DNA from 3 places in the Methylophilus sp. Q8 genome. Region 3 is predicted to be linked to each of the others. Evidence: predicted binding sites of a transcription regulator. Region 3 holds the regulator's gene; each other region holds the start of a gene.

Evidence for each region. The regulator sigma-54, encoded in region 3, starts transcription at its own class of promoters, with help from an activator protein. The targets are predictions, from matches to a motif close to TGGCACNNTTCCTGCT.
Region 1: GQ52_RS04020 (DUF2126 domain-containing protein) is a predicted target of sigma-54. The motif match lies at 8,376-8,391, and genes of this name have one in related genera.
Region 2: GQ52_RS14305 (type II secretion system protein) is a predicted target of sigma-54. The motif match lies at 2,977-2,992, and genes of this name have one in related genera.

The regions. Positions count from the first base shown of each region.
Region 1 is NZ_JUHE01000001.1:798,682-809,056, forward strand. Features, by position in the region: gene GQ52_RS04000 (HAD family phosphatase) at 1-214, opposite strand, end outside; gene GQ52_RS04005 (N-acetylmuramoyl-L-alanine amidase) at 474-1,367, shown strand; gene GQ52_RS04010 (transglutaminase family protein) at 1,531-2,418, opposite strand; gene GQ52_RS04015 (circularly permuted type 2 ATP-grasp protein) at 2,428-4,968, opposite strand; gene GQ52_RS04020 (DUF2126 domain-containing protein) at 5,046-8,336, opposite strand; gene GQ52_RS04025 (SPFH domain-containing protein) at 8,453-9,298, opposite strand; gene GQ52_RS04030 (NfeD family protein) at 9,346-9,783, opposite strand; gene GQ52_RS04035 (FAD-binding domain-containing protein) at 9,847-10,375, shown strand, end outside.
Region 2 is NZ_JUHE01000001.1:538,299-548,673, forward strand. Features, by position in the region: gene GQ52_RS14205 (DUF6701 domain-containing protein) at 1-68, opposite strand, end outside; gene GQ52_RS02675 (hypothetical protein) at 81-551, opposite strand; gene GQ52_RS02680 (prepilin-type N-terminal cleavage/methylation domain-containing protein) at 548-1,291, opposite strand; gene GQ52_RS02685 (type II secretion system protein) at 1,308-1,931, opposite strand; gene GQ52_RS02690 (prepilin-type N-terminal cleavage/methylation domain-containing protein) at 1,965-2,435, opposite strand; gene GQ52_RS14305 (type II secretion system protein) at 2,449-2,901, opposite strand; gene GQ52_RS02700 (type II secretion system F family protein) at 3,115-4,329, opposite strand; gene GQ52_RS02705 (GspE/PulE family protein) at 4,352-6,004, opposite strand; gene trmL (tRNA (uridine(34)/cytosine(34)/5-carboxymethylaminomethyluridine(34)-2'-O)-methyltransferase TrmL) at 6,148-6,612, shown strand; gene uvrD (DNA helicase II) at 7,635-9,815, shown strand; gene GQ52_RS02720 (PglL family O-oligosaccharyltransferase) at 9,825-10,375, shown strand, end outside.
Region 3 is NZ_JUHE01000001.1:1,209,381-1,219,755, forward strand. Features, by position in the region: gene gltA (citrate synthase) at 1-568, opposite strand, end outside; gene GQ52_RS05850 (anhydro-N-acetylmuramic acid kinase) at 734-1,861, opposite strand; gene tyrS (tyrosine--tRNA ligase) at 1,982-3,220, shown strand; gene GQ52_RS05860 (RNA polymerase factor sigma-54) at 3,267-4,814, opposite strand; gene lptB (LPS export ABC transporter ATP-binding protein) at 4,821-5,567, opposite strand; gene lptA (lipopolysaccharide transport periplasmic protein LptA) at 5,579-6,235, opposite strand; gene lptC (LPS export ABC transporter periplasmic protein LptC) at 6,251-6,883, opposite strand; gene GQ52_RS05880 (SIS domain-containing protein) at 6,910-7,911, opposite strand; gene GQ52_RS05885 (cation:proton antiporter) at 8,141-10,117, shown strand; gene GQ52_RS05890 (FAD-binding oxidoreductase) at 10,194-10,375, shown strand, end outside.

The DNA.
Region 1 (10,375 bases), 410 kb from region 3:
AGCCCTGCATCACGTGCTGGAAGTTAGCTTCGCTGCCCAACTGTTGCGTCATCAGCCGCGTGGAATCCGACCATACCCGCCCTACCAGCTCGACATATTCGGCCTGGGTATAGGTGATGCCGATAGTAGCTGCTGCCTGGATGCAGCCTTGCATAATAATGCGCTCGGAATCGATCAGCAGACCGTCCATGTCAAAAATAGCCGCTTTAATCACTGACAACGCTCATATGCAAATAAAACCCTATTTTACCGCGACTGAGTTGCGGCTAAACACACACTTTTCAGCATATATACGTTTATTTGTCGCCAACATCCAGTCAAATCAACACAACTTAACAAAGGGTGGCTAATATAAAAGCACATGACACCAGCACACCGGCGGCTCATGCCATACACAGATCGCCACAGCAGCGTGGATGAACAGGTGGCGGCACTTCAATCGACAAAGTATCAAATCGTAAAGGAGCCCCACGATGGACAAAGCAAAACTATATACCTTGCGCTGGTCAGCCATGCAAATTGCCAGACTGTCTGCCGACCCGAAAGTGGATGCACTGGCACTCAGCCAGATTGAAATACTGTCACAATTGCTGGAAGAACCGGTCCCCGAAGAGTTCAGGCCGCCGGAACCACCTCGCCCCAGTTTGCATCCGGAAGCAGTGGTCTCTGAAAAAAAGCGCTATCCGCTCGGCGAAAGAAAGCTGTGGTATCCAGAAGCCGTCGTACGCACGGACATTAAACGCGCGGCACAGGGTGAATACCCCAAATCCTATCCCTATGGCGCCATCGTGCATTTCACCGCCGGACAATATACCAAAGGCCTTGAAAATGCAGTGAGTGCCATTGCGGGCAGCCCGTATTTCTTTTGCTGCATCAGCACCGACGGCAAACTGGTGCAAGCTAATCCTCTCAACCAATGGGGCTATCATGCTGGCGAAAGCGCCTGGACCATCGCTGGTGAAAAACGCAGTGGCGTCTCTAACTTTCTGGTGGGTATTGAAATCACCAATCCCGGGCGGCTCGAAGTACATAACGGCAAGTATTACACCTATTGGGATACCAGTCACAAACAGCCCATAGACACCAAAAAAGTACGCGTGATTGATCAAAACACCGACAACATGCTGGCCGGTGCTTACTTGCCTTATAGCAAAGCGCAGGAAACCACGCTGATTGAGTTTCTGCTATGGGCCAAAGCAAACAACCCCAGCGTGTTTGACTTTGACTATGTACTCGGCCATGACGAAGTGGCTGGCCCCAAAGGCATAGGCCGCTGGCGCAAAAATGACCCGGGCGGTGCGCTGTCAATGACCATGACTGAATTCAGGCAATTACTCAAGGACGAATATAAACAGCGCTATGGTTAGTATGCGCAGGCAAAAAAACGCCCCGACAAGTCGGGGCCAATCGTAGACTTTACTACTGAATCTACGTCCTCACAGGGGGTAGATTAAACGATGCGCATGCCTCCAGAGTTGACTCACATCAAACCGCCTGCTGAAAACGCTGCAAATCGTGCTGAGGGTAAAGCTAAACCGTAGCGTATTCTAGCGGCGTCACCGTGACATTCACGGTCAAATGTTGCTGACCACCACCCAGCACGACGCCACGCATGGGGGACACATCACTGAAGTCGCGACCCCAGGCCACGGTAATATGCTCTTGCTGCACCAGGCAGTTATTGGTCGGGTCGAAGTCTACCCAGCCATACACCGGGCAATACACCGACACCCAGGCATGTGACGCGTCCGCACCAACCATACGCGGCTGCCCTGCGGGCGGGTGTGTGAGGATATAGCCGCTGACGTAGCGGCATGACAGCCCCAGTGAACGCAAGGCACCGATCATCAGGTGGGCAAAATCCTGGCAAACACCGCGACGACCTTTGAGCACTTCATCCAGCGGTGTGGAAATATCTGTCGCTTGCGGGTCAAACTCAAACTCGGAATAGATATGCTGGGTGAGTGCCATGGCGGCGTCCAGCAACGACCGTTGCGGGGTGAAACACTGGCGCGCAAAGCTGGCCAGCGCCTCGCTGACTTGCACCTTCGCCGTGGCATAAACAAAAGGCGTGGCGCTTAAATGTTGCGTAGCCTGCAATTGCAAGGTGTCGTGCACGCTTTCCCAGGCCGGGCTTTGTAATAGTTCAGCCAAGATAGGCCGCGGCTGCACATCCACCTGAAACCGCGACGTCACCCCCAGTGACTCATGTGGCACCAATAAGGTGACGTAATCATTATGATTACCAAAAAAATCCAGGCGCCGTGATTGCTCAGCCGGCACCGGCTCACAGACCAGCGTATAAGACACGCACTGCTGAAAATCCGTCTGGCGCGGCATCATATGCAATAACTGCTGTGACTGGATCACAGGAATATCGTAGCTGTATAGGGTTTGGTGCTCGACCTGATAGCGCATCGCCAGTCCTTAATAACGCGGTATCACCAGCGGACTGGCATAACTGAAAAAACGCAGACTCAGCCGGTCTGACAAAGTGAGTGTGACGGCATAAGTGCGGTTAAGCCACTCGGCCAGTGCGGCATTCCCAACCGTAAAGCATTGATCCGGGTCCAGTTGCAGCAAGGCTTGCCAGCAATCATTGAGCTCAGTAGCAATGCCGCCAGCGTTATCTTGTGCATCCATTTCTTCCAGGTATTTCACCAGGCCTTTAATCTGGAACACCACAGAATTAGGGTTATTATCGTCCATCAACAGCAGGTCCAGCACCGGCAACCATTCCGGCTGTGCCGCGTAACGGGCACGGTAAGTCACCAGGTTATTGGTCACTTGCAACAACCACTCTAGGTTGCTGTGCTGCGGCATAGCAAGTGCGCGGCTGAGCAACACACACATAAACTGCAAGCGCTCAATACGCCGCCCGAGTGACATAAAGCGCCAACCGAGGTCACGCGTCATCCAGTCCATGGCAAAGCCGGTGAGCGTGACAAAATGATTGATGGCCTGCTCAATGTAAGACAGAGCGTCTTGCAACGTGGCATGCTGGTGACGGGTAATAAACAAACGCGACAACACATTGACGGTACGCCAGTGGTCATTCGAAATGCGCTCACGCAGGTTAAATGCCTGCTGGAATAATTGCTGCACACTGGTGGCCAAGCTATTGGATTGTTGTGAAAACACGGACTGGATCAATAGCGGTTCAATATCATCGTCTGCCCATGGCTGCCAACTGGCTAAGGCCTCCTCGTCCTCGGGACAAGGCAGTAAATCAAACCACTGACACAAACCCTGCATGGTGATCCACTCGCCATCGCGCATTTCTGGCGTGTACTCAAGCAGAGCCCGGATCGTGGCACGCAACATCATAGCTTTTTGCAGATTGCGTACCGAGTAGCGGCCATACCAGAACAGGTTTTCCGCCATGCGGCTCGAGAGATAGGCATTCTCGCGCACCAGATCCTGGCTGGAATTGGTTTTGCGCAACAGGCTGAATGGCGGCTGGCTATCATGTGACAACACCCAGGTATCTTTGCTGGTGCCGCCACGCTGCATGGTCACCACGCGCGCATCCTTGCCACTGGCAACCCGGGACAAGCCGCCGGGTAAAATCGCATAACCATTTGGTGTAGCAAACGCATACACACGCAGGCTCACGGCGAGCGAACCGATTTGCGGCTGATGCTGATGGCTGGTGAGTACCGGCGCATGCGAAATATCCACTTGCTCCTGGGCAATATAATGATCAGGCTGCGCCCGTAGCCGCTCAATCAACGACTCTTTTTGGCTGGGATTTAAGTCCTCACCAAAAATGGGCGAAGACCGCACCTGCGGGTAAGCCGGTTTGATCACCAGGTCATCCAGATGCTGGATCACATATTCCAGCGCAGCGGGTTCACCACACCACCAGGTGCCCACCGACGGCATACGTAGCGCCTCGCCTAACAATGACTGGCATAAATTGGGTAAAAATCCGAGTAAAGCGCCAGATTGCAACAGGTTGGCGCCAAGCGCATTGGCGATCAGCACATTACCCAGACGGGCGGCCTGCGTCAGGCCAGCCACGCCCAGCAATGAGTCGGCATTCAACTCCAGCGGATCACAATAATCATCATCAATACGGCGCAAGATGGCATGCACCGGCCGCAGCCCGGCAATGGTTTTTAGCCAGACAATGCCATTGCGCACGGTGAGGTCGCTGCCTTGTACCAGTGGGTAGCCCAGATAGCCAGCCAGGAAGGACTGCTCATGATAAGTCTCGTTATAAGGTCCGGGAGTCAGAATAACCACCAACGGAGGCTCCCCTTGCCCCAGTGCGGCAATGCCAGGGACAGTCTGCGCCTGATTATCAGCCACCCGGTGCCCCCAGTGCGCCAGACTGTCGCGCATGCTGGCAAAAAATCCACTCAGCCGCTCAATATTCAAGTCACGGAACAACTCTGGAAAAGCACTCGAAATAATGGTGCGGTTTTCCAATGCATAACCCGCACCCGTCGGTCCTTGCGTACGGTCAGACACCACCCACCATTGGCCGTTGGGCGCACGCGCAAGATCGACCGCATAGTGATGCAAGGCGACATTATCGTAATGCGGTATGCCGACACATGACGGCAAAAAGCCGTTATGGCCGTAAATCAAGGCTGGTGGCAATTGACCGCTGGCCAATAAACGCTGCTCGCCATAAACATCAAGCAATACCTGATTAAGCAAAGTAGCCCGCTGCGCCACCGAAGCAGCAATGTGTTGCCATTCGTCCTGCGGAATAATCAGCGGTAGTACATCCAGGTCCCACGGACGTTGTACGCCATGCGTATCGGCGTAGACGTTATACGTCACGCCGTTATCCCGCACCTGCCTTTGCACCGCCTCAATGCGTTTGCGCATCGCTGTTGGCTCTTCAGACTCAAGCTGTGCCAACAGCGCTTGCCAGTGCGGGCGCGCCTGGCCGTTGCTATCCAACAGTTCGTTGTAGCGGTCAGAAAAATAAAGCTGATTAAGCACTGATTGCATGCTGGGTAAGGGGACGATCAAAAGCCATTAGTTAACAAGATATATACATTTAGATGACACTCAGTGTAACAGGATGTTCAACCATTAGCCTGCCAGCGCAGGTCCAGGGTGAATGGAAAACGCGGATTGGGTGGCTCTTTTACCACATCCACCTTGCCTGGCGTATGTCCATGCGCCCAGAAACGGGCAAACCGGCGCGCTTCTGCTTCATTGGCATTGACCGGAAAAGTACTGTAATTGCGCCCACCTGGATGTGAGACATGGTAAGTACATCCCCCCAGCGACTTTTGACTCCAGGTGTCTACCAGGTCGAATACCAGCGGCGCCTGCACCGGAATGGTCGGGTGCAAGGCGGACCAAGGATTCCAGGCACGGAAGCGGATGCCAGCGACATATTCCCCGGCATTGCCTGTCGCCTGCAGCGGCAGCGGGCGGCCGTTACAGGTCACCACATGGCGACCATCCGTCAAGCCGCGCACCCGCAACTGCATGCGCTCCACAGATGAGTCCACATAGCGTGCCGTGCCGCCGCCAGATACTTCTTCGCCCAGCACGTTCCAAGGCTCTATGGCCTGCCGTAACTCCAACTCAATACCGTGATAGGCAACCGTACCATAGCGTGGAAAACGAAACTCAATAAATGGCTCAAACCAGCGCTGCTCAAAGGCATAGCCTGCCGCGCGCAAATCAGCCACCACATCAGCGATATCTTGCGCCACAAAACTGGGCAGCATCCAGCGATCATGCAACTCAGTCCCCCAATGCACCAATTTACCGGCGTAAGGTGTTTTCCAGAAACGGGCGACCAACGCACGTAATAATAAGCTTTGCAGCAAACTCATGCGCGCGTGCGGCGGCATTTCAAATGCCCTGAACTCGACCAGACCCAAACGCCCGGTCGGTCCATCCGGCGAATACAGTTTGTCGATAGAAAACTCGGCCCGGTGCGTATTGCCGGTTAAATCAACCAGCAAATGCCGCAGCAATCTGTCAACCAGCCAGGGCTGCTGACTCTCCTCACCCGGCGTCAGCATTTTCTCCATCTGCTGGAAAGCAATGCCCAATTCATACAAATTATCGTCGCGTGCCTCATCCACACGCGGTGCCTGGCTGGTGGGGCCAATAAACGTACCTGAAAACAGGTAAGACAAGGCCGGGTGATTCTGCCAGTAGGTAATCAAACTGCGCAGCACATCCGGGCGGCGCAGCATGGGGCTGTCTGCCGCCGTCTCACCACCCAAGGTGACATGGTTACCGCCGCCGGTGCCTGTATGGCGCCCGTCCAGCATAAATTTCTCTGTGCCCAACCTGCACACACGCGCCGCTTCATACAGTGTACCGGTATTCGCCACCAGTTCCGTCCAGCTTTTAGCCGGGTGGATATTCACTTCAATGACGCCAGGATCCGGCGTCACGCTGAGTAATTTCAAGCGGCTATCGCGCGGTGGCGTATACCCTTCCAGCCACAATTTAAGCTTGAGGTCGGCAGCTGTTTGCTCGATTGCACTGAGTAAATCGAGGTAGTCTTCCAGGCGCGTCACCGGCGGCATAAAGATATACAGGCGCCCTTGCCGCACTTGCACGCACAAGGCAGTGTGAATCACCTCGCGCGCCTTGGGCTGGATGGTCTTGTGTTTAAGCCTGACTTTGGGCGTATTGGTATCGCCCAGCACAGCTTGTTCGGCAAACGAATCCAGGGTAAATGCTGGCTCAATATCAGCCGGCAACTGCCAGGGCAATGAAGACAATGGCAATCGCAAGCCCATCGGTGAGTCGCCAGCCAATAAATAAAGATGTTCACGCCGCAGCGGCCACTTACTGGTGAGCCACTCACCAGCCGCCTTTGATTCTACTGGCTTTAACGGCATCACATAGCCGACCACCTTGCCCAACCCTTGATTCAGCACATTGGCCAATCGTTTGCGTTCAGCGCCATCGGTCAAATCAGCTTTAAGCGGATCCACATTGTGCGATAACTGCTGCTCCTGCTGCGCCAACGACCAGACATCCTCATAAGCAGGCACCACACAGGCGCGCGGGAAACCCAAGATATCGGCCAAATGCGAGACAAAGGCCTGCGCCTGCTTGGCGGTGTAACCATTATTCTCTGACTCAACAGAAAACAGGCTGACATCGCGCCACACTGGCTTGCCATCTGGCCGCCAGTAGATATTAATCGCCCAGCGCGGCAAAGGCTCACCGGGATACCATTTACCCTGACCGTAATGCAGGAAGCCATTGGGGGCAAAATGTGCCTTGAGCCGCGATGCCAGCTCACCCGCCAACTGCCGCTTGTGTTCGCCCAATGCCAGCGTATTCCACTGCGCGCCATCCATATCATCAATCGACACAAAGGTCGGCTCACCCCCATGCGTCAAGCGTACATCCATTTTGGTCAGCTGTTTGTCGACCTGCTCGCCGAGCTTCACAATGGCCTGCCAGTCCGCTTCACTATACGGCTTGGTCACACGCGGATCTTCATGAATGCGGGTCACCGACATCTCGTGGTGAAAAGTGACTTCAGCGACATCGGTAAACCCGACCACCGGCGCCGCAGAAGAAGGCAATGCGGTGCAGGCCAGCGGAATATGCCCTTCACCGGCCATCAGGCCTGAGGTCGGGTCCAAGCCGACCCAACCGGCGCCAGGAATAAACACCTCGGTCCAGGCATGCAAGTCGGTAAAATCCACTGCCGTACCACTTGGCCCGTCCAGCGCCTCAACATCGGCTTTAAGTTGTATCAGGTAACCGGACACAAAACGTGCAGCCAGGCCAAGGTTGCGCATAATCTGCACCAGTAACCAGGCCGAATCGCGGCAAGAACCCGTGCGCTTTTGCAAGGTTTCTTCGGGCGTTTGAATGCCTGGCTCCATGCGCACGGTATAGCCAATATCGCCTTGCAACCGCTGATTCACCGCGACCAGAAAATCCACGATGCCAATCCCGGGTTGCACCACCTGCTGGCGAATGTGCGCCATCCAGCCTTGCAACAAAAGCGTCATCGGCTCAGCCTGCAAATAAGCGGTTAACTCAAACGCCTGTTGCTCGGTGTAATTGAACGGAAAGTGTTCAGCATACTTCTCTACAAAGAAATCAAACGGATTGATCACCGTCATGTCCGCCACTAAATCGACCGTAAAGTCGAGCTCGCGCACCATTTCGGGGAATACAAACCGGGCGATGTAATTACCGTAAGGGTCTTGCTGCCAATTGATAAAGTGTTTTTCAGGCTTCACGCTCAGTGAATACGACAACACAGGCGTACGTGCATGCGCGGCAGGCTTCAAGCGGACTTCGTGAGGAGACAGATTGACCAGGCGGTCGAACTTGTAACTGGTGCGGTGATGCAAAGCAACGCGGATAGCCACTGCTACTCCTTATTAGAATTATGGTTCTGAGCAGTGAGATGCAGGAAATATGCCAGTTGCGCCAGCATAAGCGCTAGCGCAACCGAAGGAGATTTTTTAAATCACTAGTTGCAGCACTATTTACCGCCGCCTACCAGGCTTTTCACGGCGCTGACGACATCGCCTGGCATGACCACAATTTTACTGTTATTGGAGTCAGCCATTTTTTGCAAGGACTGAATGTAGCGATCCCCCAATAGAAAGGTCGCTGAAGCATTATTTTCTTTCACCGCCTCAGCAATCATCTTAATCGCCTCAGCGGAGGCATTCGCACCCACCATTTGCGCCTCGGCATCTTTACGCGCCGCTTCCAGGCGCGCTTCCGCGTTCAGAATCAACGACTGTTTGGCACCTTCCGCCTCGGTCACCACCGCCACACGCTCACGCTCGGCAGCGGCTTGTCTTTCCATAGCGTCCTGCATATTGGCAGAAGGTTTGATATCCTGAATCTCGACGCTTTTCACGGTCAGGCCCCAATCCAGCGCCTCATCGGCAATAGCTTCCTTAAGTTCGGCCTTGATGCGGTCACGCGAAGTCAACGCGTGGTTTAAATCCATGCCGCCAATAATCGAGCGCAAACTGGTTTGCACCATATTGCGCATGGCTTCGCGGAAGTTTTCAATACCATAGACGGCGCGTTCGATATTAGTGACTTTGATAAACGCCACGGCATTGGCCAGAATCACCGCATTATCGCGCGTAATCACCTCTTGCTCTGGCACATCCAGAATAATGTCCTTGGTGGTGACTTTGTAACTGACTGTACTCAAAATCGGGTTAATCACATGCAAGCCTGGCACTAAAATGCCAGCAAACTTGCCCAGGCGCTCAACTACCCACTCTTCACCTTGCGGCACAATACGCACGCCTTTAACGATGGCGATTACCACTAATACGATCACAATGACACTGACTTCGGTCATGACAACTCCCTTAATTCAAACCAAATATTCATTCAAACATTGATGCGCTACAAAGGCGCCACACGTAAACTGTTGCCTTCAACGGCAACCACTTTTGCCGCTTGCTGCTCGGCAATGTCTATATTGGCATAAGCCACCCACTCGCGACTGCCCAGCACCCCCTGGCTAAAACGTATCTTGCCTGGTTGCCGCGGTGAAATCGCCACAATCACAATGCCTTCGCGGCCAATCTCCTCGCCTTGTGCCTGCCCGACACGCAAGACGGGTTTACGTTTTTCCAGCTTGCGCATGACGGCCAGCGCCAGCGCCGACAACACGGCATAGTTCAATGCTTGCAAGGCGAGTGGCATCTCGCTAAAAAACGCACACAACATAGCCATGACCAACGCGGCGATCCCCAGCCACAAAAGGTACAAGGTTCCAAGCAGCATTTCCATGCACAGCAGCACGAGCCCGAGCCCACACCACCCCCATAATGTCGTCATTCGCACACCCTTCCAACGAAATTGCAACTCATGGTATCACTAGTTGTGTCAGAATGGTGCGTTATGAACCCGCCTGTTCTCCTCACTCTCGCTGCAGACCGTGCTGAGCGCCTACAGCAAATCAGCGAATGTTTTCCGCAAGCCACCGGGCCAGACTTGTCCCAGGCCTGGCAAGGCGGTCGCGCGGCTGCATTGCAGAAATTATCTGCCGTGGATGCGGAAGGCTATGCACGTAGCCGCAACCAACTCACCGGCGCGGTGACAGGGCTTTCGCCCTACTTGCGCCATGGCTGCCTGTCGCTGCCGGAAACCGTGGCAGATATTCATACCCGCTTTGGCAAACGTGCGCACAAGCTGACGGCGGAGCTCAGCTATCGCGATTATTTCCGCCAGGTATGGTACCGGTTTGGCGCAGCGATCATGCAGCCCATGGAGTCACCAAAAGTGGCTTTAGGTGAGAAACCCATGCCAGACTTTATTCCGCAGGGCTTTACCGGGCTAGTGTGCATGGATGAAATTGTGCGTCAATTACAGCAACATGGTTATGTACACAACCATGCACGCATGTGGTTTGCAGCCTATGTCGTCCATT
Region 2 (10,375 bases), 670 kb from region 3:
CTCCCGGTAAAGGCAAATACCACAACATACAATAAATTGATTAATACATATTTAATCAATCTGTTCATAATCAATTCCTGTTAATTACACTCTTCTGCCACCGTGCCTGGAGGGGCGCCAGGATCTAGGTATAAGCATCGACTAAGTGTGACAGCGATTTGTCGCTCTATACGATCTTGTGCACCTATCCCGCCTATCGAGGCAGTGGAGGTGATGCTATACATGCCAATATCCTGTGTATTGCCTTTGTCTTTTGGTACGGTTCGGCTGCATGTTAACAACACAGTAAAATTATTAATTGTCAAAGTTGTTGGAGAAGCAATACAGGATTTCATGGCATTTGTACCCGGCCCCAACACCTGAAAAGCAGCCCATTCCACCCCTGCCCTCGCCGCCAAATAAGCATTGGCACCTTGCACATCCTGAATCGTGCCCATTTGCGCCAGCAACGACAACCGCATGGAATACCCAACCAGTGCTGCAAGAGTCACCAGTAAAAATATTGCCACAGGCAACATAAATCCCTTTGCGCGATAAGCAATGCTTTTCATGGCGAATTCACCACATTAATCAAGTTAACCAATCTGGCAACGCCGCCGTTTTTGGCGAGCGTCAATTGCGCGGTGACCACGCTGGAATGTTGCATCACGCCTTCCGTATAGGTAAAACTACACTCAGTCACATCCTCAGCAACAACATTGGCCGTCAGTCCATTAAAGTTAGCCACACGCCCGGCGGTGATAGGGATATTTGAATACATCACCAATCGGCGATTAGCAAGATCGCAGGCATAAATCACGGCGCCATTTACCACGTAAAATCGGCCGCCCGGTGACGCAAATGGGAAAAGTGCGCCAGTATATGTGACCGAACTTGCGTTAGCACTCACTGGCCGAATATTGGTGCCGTCATACACATCGGCCCCCGCTATGCCCATGTTATAAATCACCAGTTGGTCATTGGCATCCACATTCACCATCGGCCCTAATACATCCAGTGTGAGACTGCCCGCATCGAAGTCCTCCTGCTGATAACGGCCACCGGCTTTAATCGGCACAAACTGCACATAACTACCGGAGCCACCCGGCACCCACACGCTGTTAGGCAACGCATTACGAATATCGCGCGACATACGGCGCAAGGAAATATCGGCACGGTCGGCCAGCTCGTAATAAGCTTCAGAATTCACATATGCCAGGACAGAGTTTTTAATAAAACTGACTGAGATACCGCCCAGAATGGCCATGACGACAATGACAATGACCAGCTCCACCAAGGTGAAACCAGACATAGAAAGACCCGGCTGCTTAAATGCGCGGCGCATAGCGAACCTTAAAACCCGTGAGGCGGATCACCGTATTGGCTGGCCCGTTCACTGTCACAACGATTTGCAACACAGCATCGGCTGGCAGCCCGGCAAACGCGCCAGCCCCCCCGGCTTGTGCGATAGCGACAGAAGCTGAATAAGCATTTAAACCTGCAATTGCGGTTGCATCCCCAATACGGCAAATACCCGTGCAGCCACCACCCGGCATGGTAAAACCGCCATAATCAGCGACATTATCAAAGGGATTAGTTGCACTGTAACGGCTCTCGGTCGCCGGGCTAGGGCCATTTAAGCTGGCTTGCGAATTTGCCGAGCAGTCCGCCGCGCTATTTGCGGTAGAAGCACTGGGGTCATCCGGGTCGCAAAAAGTAAAAGGCATTTGCTGGATTTCCTGCATCAGCGACTCAGCAATCGCAATCGCCTGTTTGCGTGCAAGCGGGTCGGCGGAGTGTCCGCTCATGAAAGCCAGGGCACCAATCACACCGGCAATGGCGGTCGTCACAATCACAATAAACACGACCATCTCAACCAGCGAAAAACCATGATTGTTTCTGATGCTGGGCGGCATGTGTTTATTATTGTTGTGGTTACCTGTTTTAGTCATATGCGTCATCTGGCCATTAACCAGATGGCTTAGTTAGTGAATATAGCCTGTGTTTGCTTCGACCGAAATGCCCACAGACTGTAAGGCATTTTTGCGATTAGTCACGGTATAAGTAGCCAACTCATCGGGGACCGCACGGCCCAAGCCATCAAACCCCAATCCTTTATTAGAAGATTGAACGACAACACTACGCGAAAAAGTCAGCACATACGCCCCTGCGGTCTCCGGGTTAATCACCATCTGCGCCGCGCCGCAATTAGGATCAAAACATAAACTGACCGTATTGGGCTCGACTGCATCGTTGTGTATCACAAATACTCTCTTACGCTGGGCAATCGCCGTTTTTTGCGCATAACGCAGCGTAGATGAAAGTAAACCCGCGTCACCGCGGGTTTCGAAGATATCGCCATTGGCAAACCGAGGGGTTGCCACTGCGACCATAATACCGGTTAAGGCAATAACAACCACCAGTTCAACAAGTGTGAAGCCACTATAAAGCCTCATATTCCTAATACAATTATTGACAATTGGCCGGTAGTAATGAGCCTGTATTTACCGCACCAGTAGCTGGGTCATAAGTAAATGAACAGGATGCATTATTGGCAGCCTTAAAAGTAGATGATGATGCGCCGTGAGTAACAGCAAAGTTGGCAGAATCTAACGTTTGCAGTGCAGCCTCAATCCCGCCCGTAGCTGCAGTTGGATACCCAGGGGTAGTTCCTGTTGTTGTCACGGTAACGTTGTTAGTACCATCCATAGACACTGTTGTCCCTGAACTCCCCGCAGCTACCCATGCTGCCCTTGCCATACTGGCCGCCGAACGCACCGATGCAGCTAAACCATTCATACTTGCAACACGCGCGTTAGACTGCACATTCACAAACCGTGGCAAAGCCGTTGCTGCCAAAATACCTAATACTGCGATGACCACTACTAATTCAACCAATGTAAAGCCAGCTTGTTTTTTCATTACCAAGACTCCTAATCAAAAAATCCCTACCGTTATAGTCACAGTGGTAGGTCATAACTGCGTTAATTAACTTTCAGCAAAAAGTGTGCCAGACAATTTTGGTCCATCTTTATCAGTTGTTTAAACACCAGACTAAAGTGGTCTCTCACCTTTAAGTATTACAAAACGAACATAAAATAAATTGAAACGATTTCCATCAAACCAAAGCTTTGATTAACTACCTTTAAGCATCACTGAACTCATATCCCAAATCGGCAAAAACACACCCAAGGCCAATACCAGCACCAAAGCACCTAAAAAGATAATCAAGATGGGTTCGATTTGTGCACCTAATGTTTTAACGTCATATTCCACGTCAGCTTGATACATATCGGCAATTTCTTGCATTAAATCATCCAGCGAACCAGACTCTTCACCTACCGCAATCATTTGCAACACCAGCGGATTAAACACACCAGTCTGCGTAGCAGTTCTAAGTATGGTTTCACCCCGCTCAATGCCAGCAGACATACTGAGAATTTTGGCGGCGAGATAGTCATTTTCAACGGTCTGTGAAACCAAACGTAGCGCAGAAAGAATTGGCAAACCGCTACGCGTCGACAAAGCAAAACTACGGGCAAATCTGGCCATGGTGCCTTTAAAGATAATTTTTCCAGCAATAGGAATACGCATCTTGTACCTATCCCATTGAGAACGCCCGATAGCTGTACTCGTGTAAGACTTGAACATCCAGACCGCTCCCACAATCATGCCAATCAACACGAACCAGTAATTGCGCATAAAGCTGGAAAATGCGATCAGTATTTTTGTAATTAATGGCAAATCCGCATGCATGCTGGCGAACACTTTTTCAAACTGCGGAATCACCATGACATTAATAACGACAATCGCAATCGCCATCGCGATGAGTACAAAGGTTGGATATTGCAACGCAGACTTGATTTGGCCGCGCATAAAGCGTTCAAACTCAATATGTTGGGCTAGGCGCAAAAAGATATTGTCCAGGTTACCCGTACCCTCACCAACACGGATCATGCTGATATAAAAGTTATCAAACACTTTAGGGTGTTCAGTCATGGCGACTGACAATTCGCGGCCAGAGTCCAAACTCACTCTAAGCTGGCCAACCACTTGCGCCAGCTTGGCATTGCCAACCGAGCTTTGAATACCCGCTAAGGCACGCATAATCGGTATACCGGCCTTAAGTAAGGTATACATCTGCTTGCTGAACAGCATGACGTCGAGGCTGGTGACTTTTTCTTCAAACAAATTAAAGGCAACGGCACCAGCCGCTTTTTGCTTGATTTCAATCGGGGTAATTCTGGAGAGGATAAGTGCTGCACCCAACGCGTCGAGGTCGGCTGCTTCTTGTACGCCACTGACCATCATGCCATCGTCGGTACGTCCTTTATATTCAAATATCGGCATAGGCGGCGTTCTTTAAAAAGGCTTACTCTTCAAACTGATTATCGACACGCATGATTTCATCGAGCGTAGTCTTACCATCTATCGCCAGCTGCAATGACTGATCGCGCAGGGTTTTGCCTTTTAGCCGCTCACGCGCTTTTTTGATGAAGACATTGGTATCTGGCATGTTGGCTGCCATGGCCAATTCATCAGTCATCTCTAAAAATTCGTATAAACCAACCCGCCCCAAATAGCCAGTGCGGTTACAGTGCTGGCAGCCTTTGCCATGACGGAAATTCGTCACCACATCCGGTTGCTGTATGACCTGATTTAACCAGACCGACTCTGACTCAGTTGGTGTATGCTCGACGGCACAATGTGGGCAAATAAGTCGCACCAGCCGCTGCGCCAACACGCCTAACAGCGACATGGCGACCATAAAACGCGGTACGCCCATATCGATCAAACGTACTGGGGCGGTGGAAGCATCATTGGTATGCAATGTTGACAGCACCAAGTGACCAGTCATAGAGGCACGCAAACCGGTTTGCGCAGTTTCCTCATCACGCATCTCACCCACCAATACGATGTCCGGGTCCTGACGCAAAATAGCGCGCAATAACTTGGGAAAGTCCAGCTCAATCTTTTCGTTGACCTGAGTTTGGATTATGCCCGGCAAACGATATTCCACCGGGTCTTCTACAGTAATCACCTTGGTCTCGGGTGTATTCAACTCACTCAGCGCAGAATACAGGGTGGTGGTTTTACCACTACCTGTCGGACCGGTGACCAGCACCATGCCGCTTGGACGGCCGATCATTTTACGGAAACGCACCAGCAAGTCCGGCGGCATACCTAGTTTATCAAGCTGGAAATGCCCGGTATTCTGGATCAGCAAACGCATCACCACGGTCTCGCCATACTGGGTAGGCATGGTAGAAATACGCATATCCACCGCGCGGCCTTTTACGGTAAAGCCAAAGCGACCATCCTGCGGCAAGCGCTTCTCTGAGATATCCAGACCAGCCATGATTTTGAGACGCATCACCAGCGCAGTGGCAATCTTGCTATCCGATTGCGTCTGAAAGTGCATCACACCATCAATACGAAAACGGATCAGCAGTTTATTTTCTTGTGGCTCAATATGTACGTCAGACGCGCGCACCTGCACTGCATCTTCAAAAATAGTCTGCAACAGCTTAACAACAGGCGCGTCATCTATGCCCAGGTCCACGCCCATCAGGCTGGCAAGATCAACATTGCTGGCGGCGAGGTCTTCTTGCAGCTCCAACGCCAGTGAAGAAATTTGCTCGGTCTGGCGATAAGAGCGGTCAATGGTCTGCATAAGCAGACTTTCCTGCACGACGACAATATCAATGTCGCGTTTGAGCAGCCTGACCAACTCGTCATACGCATACACATCCGATGGATCAACCATCGCGATCAGGAAACTGTTGGGGCGCTCTTCGAGCAGGATGGCGCGGAAACGGCGCGACTGAACTTCAGGGAGTTTTTGAACCTGCTTCACGTCCAGTTCGTACTGGCCCAGATCCAAAAATGGAATATTCAACTGAGAAGCGACAGCCTCGGCAATTTGCCGCTCATTGGCGTAGCCTTTTTCAGCAATCACGCGGCCCAGGCGACGACCCGACTTGCGCTGTTCTTCCAGCGCCTGATCGAGCTGAGCTTGGGTCATGAAATTCTGTCTGACCAGAATTTCACCTAATCTAATTTTCTCGGGACGAGCCATGGCGTTGTAATTATTTATCTATATAGACTTTTCTTCGTCTATCATATCACCAACATTCTACCCTTACGTTTGTAAACAAGCTGCAAAAAATGTTTCATATCGTCCTTTTCGAACCCGAAATTCCACCCAATACGGGAAATATCATACGCTTATGTGCCAATGCCGGCGCAAAACTGCACCTGGTCAAGCCCTTAGGCTTTGAGCTCTCTGACAAACACCTCAAGCGCGCAGGACTGGATTACCACGAATACGCAGAACTCACCGTCTACGAGAACTGGGCAGAATGCCAACAGCACCTGCAAGGCAAACGCATGTTTGCACTCACCACCAAAGGCAGTACAAGACACACTGATTTACAGTTTAAAGATGAAGATGTCTTTGTGTTTGGACCAGAATCGCGCGGCTTGCCAGAAGACATCCGTGCACAATTTGCGCCAGAACATCGCGTCAGGCTACCGATGCTGCCGCACAGCCGCAGCCTCAACCTGTCAAACTCAGCCGCTATTTTGCTGTATGAAGCCTGGCGTCAAACCGGGTTCCCCGGGGGCGTGTGAAAGTAATAGGCAAAAAAAGCCCCGATTAAGGGGTAAATCGGGGCAACAGGCCTCATCGTAAAGGCTTCCGCTCAGGGAGGAAAGAAGCGGAAAGATGATTCATCATCATCGTGCTGATATGAGTCTTCTGCGTTTTGAAAAGTTCCGATAACTTATCACCATAAATCTAATTTGGTGCGGATGGGCATAGTTATCTGCACTCCGAGTAAGCTAAAAAATCATTCTTTAGTCATCCAGCATTTGCTCATAAACGCTGATTTTTTCGCCTGTATGGCGAGTTACTTTTTTTGCTTGCCCCAAAAAAGTAACCAAAAAGAGGGCACCCAGCCATCACGGCCTGCGGCTTCCTTGCGTTGCTCAACAAAATAAGCGGTCACGAAACTCGCCCTAGCAGCTTGCACATTACGCAAGCTGCCGCGGTGCTCAAACAGTCGCTCCCTCTACTCTTATTTTGTCTCCGCTACTCAGCGTGATGGGATGGGATTTGTCTCGCCAAACAACCATTAGTGAAAGTTTAACGGAAGCATAATTCCTCTGGTTTATTGATAACCACCAAGAATGGTTGCGCTCAGTTGGTGTTCGGGGTCCCCATCTGCCGCGCCGAGCAACGCAGGGTTGGCGGGAGGTCTCGGCCATCGGCTGTCCGAGTTCCGCAACAAGCCACGCTCTGTGTGGCTTGTCAGGGCGAGTTTCGATGGACGCCCGGCAATTCGAGTAGCACAGGATACAAGCGGAAGTTGGGGTGTCTTGTTCTTTGCCTTCTTTCTTATGGACAAGCATAAGAAAGAACGGTCGCCGAGAGGCGAAACAGATCGCTCATTAAATAAGCAAGCAACTTACTCCTAATATGCCTTTCACTTTTTCAAGCAAAGAAAAGTAACTCGCCAAAAAAGCGAAAAGAAACCCCTAAACCAATAGAACAATCTTTTGTTACAATCCCACACCCAGCAAACGCCTTAGCGACACAGGATCTGACCAAACAATCCATCAAATTCCCCTGCACATCATGCGATAATAATCACATGCAATCTGAAACCAATCTCCTCCAGGGTCTCAACGATAAACAACTGCAAGCGGTCACCCTGCCGCATCTTTCTGCGCTCATTCTGGCGGGTGCTGGCAGCGGTAAAACACGGGTGCTGACGACGCGCATCGCCTGGTTGATCCAAACTGGCCAAACCTCGCCCATGGGCCTGATGGCCGTGACCTTTACCAACAAGGCGGCCAAAGAAATGCTGACGCGTTTGACCAGCATGTTGCCGATCAACACACGCGGCATGTGGGCAGGCACTTTTCACGGTTTATGTAACCGCATGTTGCGTGCGCACTACCGCGAAGCCAGATTGCCAAGCACCTTCCAGATTCTGGATACCGCAGATCAGCTTTCTGCCATCAAGCGCGTGATGAAAGCCATGAATGTGGATGATGAGAAATATCCACCCAAGCAAGTGATGGGCTATATCAATAGTTGCAAAGAGGAAGGCTTGCGCGCGGAGACGGTGGATGCCTATGACGGCCATAGCCAGAAGTTGCGTGAGATTTATGCTGCCTATGACCAACAGTGTAACCGCGAGGGTGTGGCGGACTTTGCCGAACTGCTTTTGCGTTGCTACGAACTGCTGGAGCGCGAACCGCATATCCGCGCCCATTACCAGCAGCGTTTTCAATACATCCTGGTCGATGAGTTCCAGGATACCAACCGCCTGCAATATTTATGGCTGAAATTACTGGGCGGCGCACACAACAGCATTTTTGCTGTGGGCGATGACGACCAGAGTATTTATGCGTTCCGCGGTGCCCGTGTTGGCAATATGAGCGATTTCCAGCGTGACTTTAATGTGCAGAATATCGTCAAGCTGGAAGAAAACTACCGCTCGCACAGCAACATTCTCGATGCGGCGAATGCCATCATCACCAATAACCGTAACCGCCTTGGTAAGAACTTGTGGACCTCTGCGGGCAAGGGCGAGCCGATTCGCATTTATGAGGCTTATAACGATACCGACGAAGCGCAGTTTATTGTCGACGAAGTAAACATGCTGCAAAAAGAAGGCGTACCGCTGGGCGACATGGCCCTGCTCTACCGCAGCAATGCGCAGTCACGCATTCTTGAGCACACCTTGTTTTCAGCCAATATCCCTTATCGTGTTTATGGCGGCCTGCGCTTTTTCGAACGCGCCGAAATCAAGCACGCACTGGCTTATTTGCGCCTGATTGCCAATGCCAACGACGATACCGCCTTATTGCGCATCGTCAATTTTCCACCACGCGGCATAGGCGCACGCGGCCTGGAACAACTGCAAGAAGCCGCCCGCCAGAACGAATGCAGCTTATGGCAAGCAGCGACCAATAAAGTCGGCGAGGGCAAACTGGGCAGCAAGGGGCTGGATGGCTTTGTCGCCCTGATCAGGCAGATGGTGGACCATGGCTATGGCATCACATTAGGTGAGATGGCTGAAATGGTGATCAACCTGAGTGGCCTGATGGCGCACTACCAGAATGACAAGGAAGGCGAAGACCGCATCGAAAACTTGCAAGAACTGGTCACTGCCGCCGTGGCATTTAGCAATCAGGCCTTGGGTAATCACCATAATATGGATGAAGATGCCGACCAGCTGACGCAGTTTCTAAACCATGCCAGCCTGGAAGCCGGCGATCATCAGGCTGATGTCGGGCATGAAGCCTTGCAGCTGATGACGGTACACGCCGCCAAAGGCCTGGAGTTTCACAACGTGTTTATCGGCGGTGTAGAGGAAGGCTTGTTCCCGCATGAGCAAGCTGCTTACGAAAATGGCGGCCTGGAAGAAGAGCGCCGCCTGATGTATGTGGCAGTCACGCGCGCGCGCCAACGCCTTTATCTCACGTATGCCCAAAGCCGTATGCTGCATGGGCAAGTGCGTTACGGTATTGCCTCACGCTTTATCGATGAAATCCCTGTCGACCTGACCAAGCGCTTGAATAGCAAACCAGTCGCCAAACCTTATGCCGCAGGTGGGCAATACAATGCGCAGCCAGTGCAAGCAAGCAGCGCACAATCCAGCTACCCGTTTAAGATTGGCCAGAGCGTGCGTCATGGCAAATTTGGTGAGGGCGTGGTGGTGAGCTATGAAGGCAACGCTAATGACCTGGCGATTAAGGTAAATTTTGGCAGCGCCGGCCTGAAAACGCTGATGCTGGAATACGCCAAGCTGGAAAAGATTTAGGCCAGGCCAGTGCAATTATTCGAGCGTTTTCATAGCGATCCATTAACCCAGGCAAGTCTATTCTGTGCAGGTGCAATGTTCTGCCTGCCCTTTGTGCTAGCCTACCACCATATTCCAGTTGCGAGCTTTTACAACGAGTGGGTCGCTGCTTTCTGTGGGGTAATGGCGGCATTTTCCCTTTCAAGCGCCAGCTTCTGGCAAGCGCCGAGACTACCGGTCTCCAGTCTGATTTTCCTGTTTCTGTTAATACTCACTCATGTACAGGTGGTTTTTGGTAGATCGCCTAGTGTATCCAGTCTGCCACTGATTCAGTCTTACATAATGTGGGCTTTTCTGGTGTGCGTACTCGGCCAGCATCTTAGGCTTGCAGTTGGTTGGAAAACTCTCACCAGCACACTGGCCTGGGCGCTGGTAAGTGCTGGCGCTGTCAATGCATTTTTTGTCGGCTTGCAGATTATCCAGCAATTTGGCCTCAAATTCGGCATCACACTGCCCAATTACGGGATGTTGGGGCAAAGCAATAATTTTGCAGATATCACAGCCCTCGCCATGATCTCACT
Region 3 (10,375 bases):
TTTGGGGGTACATAAATGGCTCGCCTACATTGTACTTGTAGCTCCAGGCGGCAATCGTCGGTACTTTGGCTAGTAGACGCATGGCGGCCACCCGGCGAGATTCCGGGTCGGCCACATTGTTATTGTCGGGATAAAACGCAGCCATGGCACCCACGACCGCAATCATGACTGCCATCGGGTGGGCATCGCGGCGGAAACCGCGAAACACGTTGCTCATCTGGTCGTGCAGCATGGTGTGCTGGCTGATGGTGTCGACGAATGCTTCACGTTGTTGCAGGTCCGGCAGTTCGCCATTGAGCAGTAAGTGCGAAACTTCGAGGAAGTTACAGTTTTCTGCCAGCTGTTCAATCGGGTAGCCACGGTAATACAGCAACCCTTGTTCACCATCAATAAAGGTGATGCCGGAGTTGCAAGAAGCCGTAGACATAAAGCCGGGGTCAAATGTGAAGTAACCATGTTTGCCCAAGTTACGGATATCGATTACATCCGTGCCCAAGCTGCCCTTTAAGACGGGCAATTCAATTGCGGTACTGTCGTTGTCAAATGTAATGGTCGCTTTGGTAGCCATAACGTACTCTGTTTAAGTCAAGGTTGTCTAAATTATACGCAATCGTTTTTGAATATGGGGGCTTGCGCGGAAATGAGGGTGGAAAAGTTAAAAAATCGTCTTCAATCCTGCACCAGTTTAAATCAAACATTGAGTGCATTCGCACTGCTTTAGGGTGTCTTAGTCCTAATTCGGATAAATCGCGCCTAATACCCGTGGCCCTGCTGCGCCGGTGACGGCAGGCAGGTTGCCGGGTTGATGATCCACGCAACGTTGCGCCAGCCAGGCAAAAGCAACGGCTTCCACCCAGTCGACGCCAATTCCCAGGCTATCCGTGTGTTGCACTGGTCGCCCGCACAGGGTTTGCAATCTGTCTATCAAGGCAATGTTGTGCGCACCGCCGCCGCAGACATAGATTTCTGCAGCACCGCTGCAATGCTGTTTCAAGGCATTGGCGATCGTCACTGCAGTCAGTTCCAGCAGCGTACGCGCGACATTCTGTGGTGTGTCAGCATGGGCTTGCAGGTGTGCATGGAGCCAGGCCTGGTTAAACAGGTCGCGGCCAGTGCTTTTCGGGATGGGCAATGCAAAATACGGGTCAGCGAGCAAAGCGTCCAGCAAGGCTGGATTGACGTCGCCACGTACTGCCCAGGCGCCACCAGCATCATAGCTCTGGCCTGTGTGCTGCAGGGTCCATGAGTCCATAAGTAAGTTGCCGGGGCCGGAATCAAAGCCAATCACCTTGCCGCTCACCGGTAAGTCGCTCAGGTTGGCGATGCCGCCAATATTCAAAATGACGCGATGTGTGTCAGGTGCCGCAAAGACTGCCTGGTGAAAGGCGGGCACTAATGGTGCACCTTGTCCGCCAGCCGCAATGTCGCGGCTGCGAAAGTCGCCGACTACGGTGATGCCAGTGCGTTCCGCCAGGCGTGCATGGTTACCCAGTTGCAAGGTATAGGCCTGGCCGTTGGCCAGATCAGGACAGTGGCGTATGGTTTGCCCATGGCAGCCAATCGCCGTCACGGCTTCTGCCGATACATTGGCTGTTTGCAATAAGCCTTGCACTGCCGCTGCATAGAGGTCGGCCAGCTGATTGGACACTATAGCGGCAGTATGTAATTCGTTGACGGCTGGTGTATGCAGATCCAGCAGGATTTGCCTGATATCTGCCGGATAAGGCAGGAAATACTGGCTTTGTTGCTGCAGGTGCTCGCCTTGTTGCGCGACCAGGACGGCGTCCACCCCATCCAGACTGGTACCAGACATCAGGCCGATAAACAGGCGCGTTTGAGTGGGTGGGGCAGAAAAATTCATAAGGCATAAGTGTAACACTGCTCATGCCTGGCTTACAGAAATGCATGGGATTACGTTAAAATAGCTGTTTTACTTTCATGACGAAGTGCGCGCAACGCGCGCCTCAAAAAAAGAACCTTTATGACAGACGTAAACCAAGCTTCAGTGACGACTGAAGCACTGAGTCCAGAGATTGTGAATGCACTGGCGATTATCAAACGCGGTGCCGATGAGCTATTAATCGAGCAAGAACTGATTGAAAAGCTGAAAACTGGCAAACCCTTGCGTGTGAAAGCGGGTTTTGACCCCACTGCGCCTGATTTGCATCTGGGGCACACCGTGCTGATTAACAAATTGCGCCAGTTGCAGGATCTGGGGCACCAGATTCAATTCCTGATCGGTGACTTTACCGGCATGATTGGTGACCCGACGGGTAAAAGTACCACGCGCCCGCCGTTAACGGTTGAACAGGTGAAGGCGAATGCTGATACCTATTCCGAGCAGGTATTCAAGATTCTGGACCCGGCCAAAACCGAGATTGTGTTTAACTCCAAGTGGTTAAGCGACCTCGGTGCCGCGGGCATGATCAAGCTGGCAGCCAGCCATACGGTCGCCCGTATGCTGGAGCGCGATGACTTCTCCAAGCGCTTCAAAGGCAACCAGCCAATCGCGATTCATGAATTCTTGTATCCCTTATTGCAGGGCTATGACTCTGTGGCTTTGCAGGCCGATTTGGAACTGGGCGGCACAGACCAGAAATTTAACCTGCTAATGGGCCGTGAATTGCAAAAGCAGGCTGGCCAATCGCAGCAATGCGTGTTGATGATGCCGTTGCTGGAAGGCCTGGACGGCGTGAATAAAATGTCCAAGTCTTTGGGTAACTATATTGGTATCAGCGAAGCGCCTGAGACGATTTTTGCCAAAATCATGTCGGTTTCTGATGAACTGATGTGGCGTTACATCGACTTGCTGTCATTTGCCACCCTGGAAACTATCGCCCAGTGGAAAGCACAAGTGGCTGCTGGCGACAATCCGCGTAATATCAAGGTCGGTTTTGCGCAGGAGATCGTCGCCCGTTTCCACGGCCAGGCGGCGGCTGAAAAGGCCCTGCAAGACTTCCAGACCCGTGCCAAAGGCGGGATTCCTGATGATGTGCCTGAGGTGGCAGTGGCGATTGACGGTGATAGCATCAGTATCAGCCAGTTGCTCAAGCAGGCGGGTCTGGTGGAAAGCACCAGTGAAGCCATGCGCGCCGTGCAACAAGGCGGCGTGAAGCTGGATAGCGTAAAAGTTGATGATAAAAACCTGTCACTGGCAAAAGGGGTGACCGTGGTGGCACAAGTCGGCAAGCGCAAGTTTGCCAAAATCACCATCCAGTAAACATGTGTTACTGATTAAAAAAGGCCGCATTTGCGGCCTTTTTGGTTTACAGCGATTTGCGTAAGTTGGCCGGTGGAATATTCAGCGATTCGCGGTATTTGGCAATGGTGCGGCGCGCAACCACAATGCCTTGCTGCGCCAGCGTATCGGTGATTTGATTGTCGGACAATGGTTTTTTCTGGTTCTCTTCAGCGACCATTTGTTTGATCAGGGCGCGAATGGCGGTTGCAGAGCATGAGCCGCCCGCATCGGTGGCAACTGAGCTGCCAAAAAAGTATTTAAGTTCAAATACACCGCGTGGCGTGAGCATATACTTATGCGTTGTCACGCGAGAAACCGTGCTTTCATGCAAGTCGAGCTCTTCGGCAATTTCGCGCAATACCAGGGGCCGCATGGCAATTTCACCATGTTCAAAGAAATTGCGCTGTCTGTCCACAATCGCTTGCGACACACGCAAGATGGTAGAAAAGCGTTGCTGGATATTTTTAATCATCCATTTGGCTTCCTGCATCTGGCTCTGCAGATATTGGCCGGAGCTTTCACGGTTGCGCTTGAGGATATCTGCATACAACTGATTGATACGCAATTTGGGGATCACGCCATCATTGAGCGATGCCATCCAGATGCCTTTGATTTTTTTGACCACGACATCGTGCTGGATAAAGTGGTCATGGCTAAAGGTCGCAAACTCGTTGCCTGGCTTGGGATTTTGCTGGCGAATCAGGTGTTGCGCGCCTTTGAGCGCGGCTTCGTCGCAAGTGAGTACCTTGCGCAATTTGACAAAGTCTTTGTTGGCGAGCAATGCCAGGTGATCTTTGGCAATCGCCATCGCAATACGCAAATAAGGTGTCTCAGGCGGCAGTACTTGCAGTTGTAGCAAGATGCATTCACGCAGGTCACGTGCGCCGACGCCGATCGGATCCAGGTTCTGGATCAATTTCAGTGCGGTTTCCAGCTCCAGTAACTCAATTTCCAGCTCTGGCGGCAACAGGTCGACAATCTCTTGTAAATCCTGCTCTAAATAACCATCATCGTTAATGCTGTCGAGCAAAAATTTCACCAGATCCATGTCACGCTTGGATAGATGTGCCAACTGCATCTGGTTGATCAGGTGCTCGCGCAGACTGATATTGTTGGCGTCCTGGCGAGAGAAGTCACTATCTTCATCATCGAGGTTGTTGCGGCCCGCTTCGTCCCAGTTGCTGGCACTGCCAAACTCTTCGTAGTCATCTTCAAACTCGGGCGGCGTGAATTCTTCATTCAGATTCGGTTGTTCGCCTTCAGTGCCGCTCGTTTCGTCACGTGGTTCATCACGCAGACTCTCTGCAGGAGGAGTGAGGTCGTTTTGGGTAGCGACATCAAATGAACTTGCATCCACCTGCTCTGTGTCTGTCGAGCTGGTGGCCAATGGCGAGTTATCTTCAAATTCTCCTTCTTCGCCGTCAGCCATTTCCAGCAGCGGATTTTCCTGCAGGATGGTTTCCAGCTCCTGGCTTAACTCCAGCGTGGACAACTGCAACAGGCGGATGGACTGCTGAAGTTGCGGGGTGAGCGCCAGGTTTTGTGAGATGCGTAATTGCAGGTTTTGCTTCATATCAGGTTACAGCCTAAAATTCTTGCCCAGATAGACTTCACGTACGCCTTCGTTCTGAATGATTTCGTCTGGCGTGCCTGCGGCAAACACAGCGCCTTCATTAACGATATACGCCCGGTCACAAATATCCAGGGTTTCACGCACGTTGTGGTCTGTAATCAAAATGCCAATATTCTGGCTGCTCAGGTAGCGGATAATTTTCTGGATCTCAATCACCGCAATCGGGTCAATCCCGGCAAATGGCTCATCCAGCAGGATGAATTTCGGGTCTGTGGCCAGGCAGCGCGCAATCTCTACGCGGCGGCGCTCGCCGCCCGACAGGCTGACGGCCTGGCTGTGACGGATATGCTGGATATGTAATTGATCCAGTAAAGACTCCAGCCGCGCTTCACGCTCTTCTTCCGTGTAAGGGCGGGTTTCCAGAATTGATAAAATATTATCAGTCACCGTCATTTTACGAAAAATGGATGCTTCTTGTGGCAGGTAAGCCAGGCCCATGCGGGCGCGCTCGTGCATGGGCGCGCGGCTGACATCTGCGCCATTCAGCGTAATGCTGCCGTCGTCCAGTGCGACCAGGCCAACAATCATATAAAAGCTGGTGGTTTTGCCAGCACCATTCGGGCCGAGCAAACCAATCACTTCGCCGCTGCGTAGCTCAAGTGTGGTGTTTTTAACCACGGTGCGTCCCTGATAGGCTTTTTTCAGGTGGCTGACACGTAAATGGTTATGATCTGGTGAAACTGTTGTCTGCATAAGGCCGGTCTTTAAGGTTGCGCTTTCGTAGGCTCATTAGTGGTGTCGGCGGGTGCCGGTTCCACTTTGATTTGCAGCGAGCGGTTCATGCGCAGCCCTTGCTGCGAGGTTGGCTTGTTATCAATCACAGGCGGCGTGGTTTTGTTCTTGGGCTGGATAGTCGCTTTGACACGGCTACCGGCGGTACCATTGGGGTTAGCCTTGGTGCCGCCAATGACTTCGGCGTACTCTGCATTGGCGTCATAACTGATGTAGTCACCGGTGACCAGGTCTTCACCACGTTTGACCCAGGCGTTGGTGTATAGCTGTACCTTGTCCATGCGCGCGTTGTATTCAATACGCTGTCCGCTGCCTTGCATCCATTCGTCTTTGCCAGTGCGTTTTTGCTTGAATGTGGTCGGGTTGCCGGTACAGGTGCTGTGCTGAAAGCCATCCTGGTCTTCACGCACAATCATTTTGTCGGCTTTGATTTGCAGGGTGCCCTGGTTGAGGATCACATTGCCGGTATAAATGCTGATTTTTTTGGCATCATTCACGGTCACGGTATCCGCTTCCAGCTCAATCGGCTGGTCACGGTCAGACTCTTCAGCCAGCACGCTGGTTGACCACGATAGCAGTGCCCATAAGGTCAAGCAGGTGGCATAAAATAATGGCTTGTGCGTGTTCAACTCATTTCTCCAGAATCAACGACCCTTGTGTTTGCCTGTTTTCGCCTTCGCTGCCGGGCTTGCAGTTTTTGCGACTGCGGGTACGCGTACATAATGTACATGCACCCGGTTAAATAATTGCATGGTGCCTGCTTTGTTATCAAAACGCATGCCGGTGCCTGTGATCACCGTCGCTGGTAGCTGACGGATCGTGACCGGCAAATCGGTGTAAGCGAGGTCTGTATCCGGCTCCAGCGTTAAATGTTCGGTTTGCAACTGCATTTCAGGCTTGGCCAGCGTGCCCTGGCGTATGACCTTGACCTGCTTGCTAAACTCGACCAGTTTACCATTGGTTGAGACTTTGCCGTGCTGGCCATGAATTTGCGTGTAAGGTTTATCCTGCCCAAACTGGGTGAAACGCGGGCGCTGTAATTCGGTATAGTCGTTATCCGGAAAATGGCGCATTTCTGCCGCAGCTAACACGTATTTGGTATTGCCAGTGGCGTCGGTACGCGTGCTGACAAAGTTATAGAGCATGTAGTCCGGATCGTGACGACTTAAGCGGCTCAAGCTCAGCGCCTGTTCCTGTACCGTCTGGTTAATCCAGAATGTCAGCAGCGCTAAAAACAGCATTAACGCAATCGGCAATAAGATGGGGTGTTTAAGCATGTGGGCGTTCCAGGGCGTCAGTGAACCTAAACGATTTTTGCCTTGAGTAAATCATGCATGTTAAATGCGCCCACTAATTGCTGCTGCTCGTTCACTGCCATAAACCCGTTAATTTTATATTGCTCCATCAGGTTGACTGCTTCAACCGCCATTTGTTGCATGCCCAATAAACGTGGCTGCGTATTCATGACCGTTTTGATAGATTGTTGCGTATCGGTTGCACCTTGCATAAACAAGCGACGCAAATCGCCGTCGGTGAATACGCCGATCGGGTGTTGTGCGCTATCGACAATCGCTGTAAATCCCATGCCTTTGCTCGAAATCTGTGCAATCGCTTCCTGTACGGTGCCATGCTCGCTGATAGCGGGGATCGCATCCCCCGTACGCATGACATCTTTAATTCTCACCAGCAGCCGTCTGCCCAGACTGCCGCCAGGATGTGACCGCGCAAAGTCCTCGGCAGTGAATTCGCGCAAGTCGAGAACGCAGAGCGCCAACGCATCGCCCAAGGCCAGTGCGGCCGTCGTGCTGGCCGTGGGTGCCAGCCCCAGTGGGCACGCTTCGTGGCTAACTGCAGCACTTAAATGTACATCTGACTCGCGCGATAGCGTGGAATTTTCGCTACCGGTAATGCTCAGAATACGCGCACCGATGCGGCGAATGGCGGGCAAAATATTGATGATTTCATCACTTTCGCCGGAATTGGATAGCGCAATCACGACATCTTCAGCTGTGATCATGCCCAGGTCGCCATGGCTGGCTTCCGCCGGATGCATAAAGAACGCAGGGGTACCCGTGCTGGCCAGGGTAGCCGCAATTTTGCCGCCGATATGGCCGGATTTACCCATGCCAGTGACGACAATGCGGCCGCGACAGGCCAGAATCATGCTGACAGCGGCTTCGAACTCGCTGCCGATACGGTCGGCCAGTTGGCGGATTTCATCTGCCTCGTGCAGCAGTATGCCTCGTGCACGCGTCACGATGTCTGGACTTTTCACGAGGTGGACACCTGATTTTGCTGTGTTCATGGCGGGTTAGTATAGCAAGTGACGCCCCCGGCAAGAAAGCGAAACACAGCTTTTTTACGGATTTTTTATTAGCGGGCACATTTTTTGCATAAAATAGTGTTTTGTGGCAGGATGCATCATCCTGAAACGCGACTGTTTCAGGTTACATCACTGACGATACGTCATAATATATGGTTTGCTGGCAGACATTCATCTGCACGGCTTGACATTAATGCTTTAGAATTTTTGCATGTTTGATTCCCTGATCCATTTATTATTGTTGCTTACCAGCTCGGTCTTTGCCGTCGGCTTATTCCGCATCCTGGGTTTGCCAGCGATGCTGGCTTACTTCATGATCGGTATTGTGCTCGGCCCGCACGCCCTAGGCTTGCTGGAAGATGAAGAAACTGGCCGCCAGGTGGCCGAGTTCGGTATTGTGTTCCTGATGTTTAGTATCGGCCTCGAGTTCAGCCTGCCTAAACTCTATGCCATGCGTAAAACCCTGTTCGGCTTGGGTGGCGGCCAGGTAGTACTGACTTTGCTGGCCAGTCTGGTACTGGGCAAGCTGGCGGGGCTGAGCCTGACCTCGGCGTTCATTATTGGTGCCGCCATCACCATGTCTTCGACCGCCATTGTGTCCAAAATCCTGATGGAACGTGTCGATTTAAACTCCAGACATGGCCGCCTAAGTATCGGCGTGCTACTGTTCCAGGATTTGGCAGTGATCCCGATTCTGGTGCTGATCCAGACCTTAGGCTCACACAGCGATAACTGGCTGGATGTATTGGGACTGACTTTGTTCAAGTCCTCAATCCTGCTGTTTTTCTTGTTCAAGTTTGGTAAAAACATCCTCAACTTCTGGTTTGAGCTGGTTGCCAAGCAGCGTTCACGTGAGCTGTTTGTACTCAATGTATTGATGGTGACCTTGTTAATGGCAGCGGCCACTAACTTTGTTGGCTTGTCGTATGCCCTGGGGGCGTTTGTGGCGGGTATGCTGATTTCAGAAACCAAGTATCGCTACCAGGTGGAATCTGATATTGCCCCTTTCCGCGATATTTTACTGGGCCTGTTTTTTATCAGTGTCGGCATGTTGCTGGACGTCTCTGTGCTCGTCCAGCATGTGGGGCTGATTGCTGTCTTGCTGATATTGTTCCTGGTCTTCAAGATTGGCCTGATCGCCTTGCTGACCAGGTTCTATGGCTTTGAAATGGGCGTGGGCGTGCGTACCGGCATCATCCTCGGCCAGGCCGGCGAGTTTAGTTTTGTGGTACTGGCGCTGGGTTTACAAACCAATTTGATTGATGGCGACTCCTTGCAACTGGTGTTGTCTGTGGCCGTGCTCTCCATGCTGGTGGCGCCGTTTATTATTCAAAAAAACGGCCGCATTGCGCGTGCGCTGGTCAAAAGCTACAGCCGCAACAGCATCAAAGTGGTGGATACCATACAGGAGCATAGCCAGGATCTGCGTGATCACGTGATTATTTGCGGCTATGGTCGTAGCGGCCAATACCTGGGGCGTTTTTTGCGCGAAGAAAATATCCCGTATGTCGCGCTGGATATGGATGCCAGCCGTGTGCAGGAAGCCGCTTCTGCTGGTGAGAATGTGATTTACGGTGATGCCGGGCGGCGCTCGGTGCTGGAAGCCGCTGGCTTGGCCAGGGCAAAAGCCGTCATCATCAGTTATGCTGAAATCCGCGGTACCATGAAGGTCTTGCATGTGATTCAGGAGCGGAATCCCAACCTGCCGGTGATTGTGCGCACGCATGATGATAGTGACATGGATGCACTGCGAGATGCCGGTGCCGCAGAAGTGGTGCCGGAAATCCTTGAAGGCAGCCTGATGCTGGCTTCGCATGCACTGGTGACCTTAGGCGTCCCCCTTAACCGTGTCGTCAAACGCATCCGCCTGTTCCGTGAAGAGCGCTATAAAATGTTCAAGGGCTACTTCCGCGGCGTCAGCGATGCTGATACCGCCACTGCCTCGTTACCACAGTTGCACTCGGTGGAAGTGTATAAGAACTTTTATGCACACGGCCTGCGCCTGGACCATATTCCGTTCGGTGATTTTGCCGTCGAGGTCAAGCAGTTACGTCGCCCGAATATGCCCGAGCCAATCGCGCCCAGGGATGACATTATGCTGAATGAAGGCGATATCCTGGTGTTGCTGGGCAGTAATGCAGCCCTCATCGCAATGGAAGTCTATTTGATTTCCGGACGCAAACCGTAAGACAATACACGCCTCGTGTCCTGGCAGGTCACACATCGTCCTGCCAGGCTTTTCATGCTATTTCAGAAAAAATCTTATGGCTAACAGTTCAGTCGTGGTGGTGGGTGGCGGTATTGTCGGGTGCCTGACCGCCATGCAGTTGCGCAAGCAAGGCCATACGGTCACGCTGGTTGAGCGCAACATCATTGCGGCGCAAACCTCAGGCGAATCCTCTTGGGCGGGGGCTGGCATAGCGTTTCCTCTATTGCCTTGGTTTTA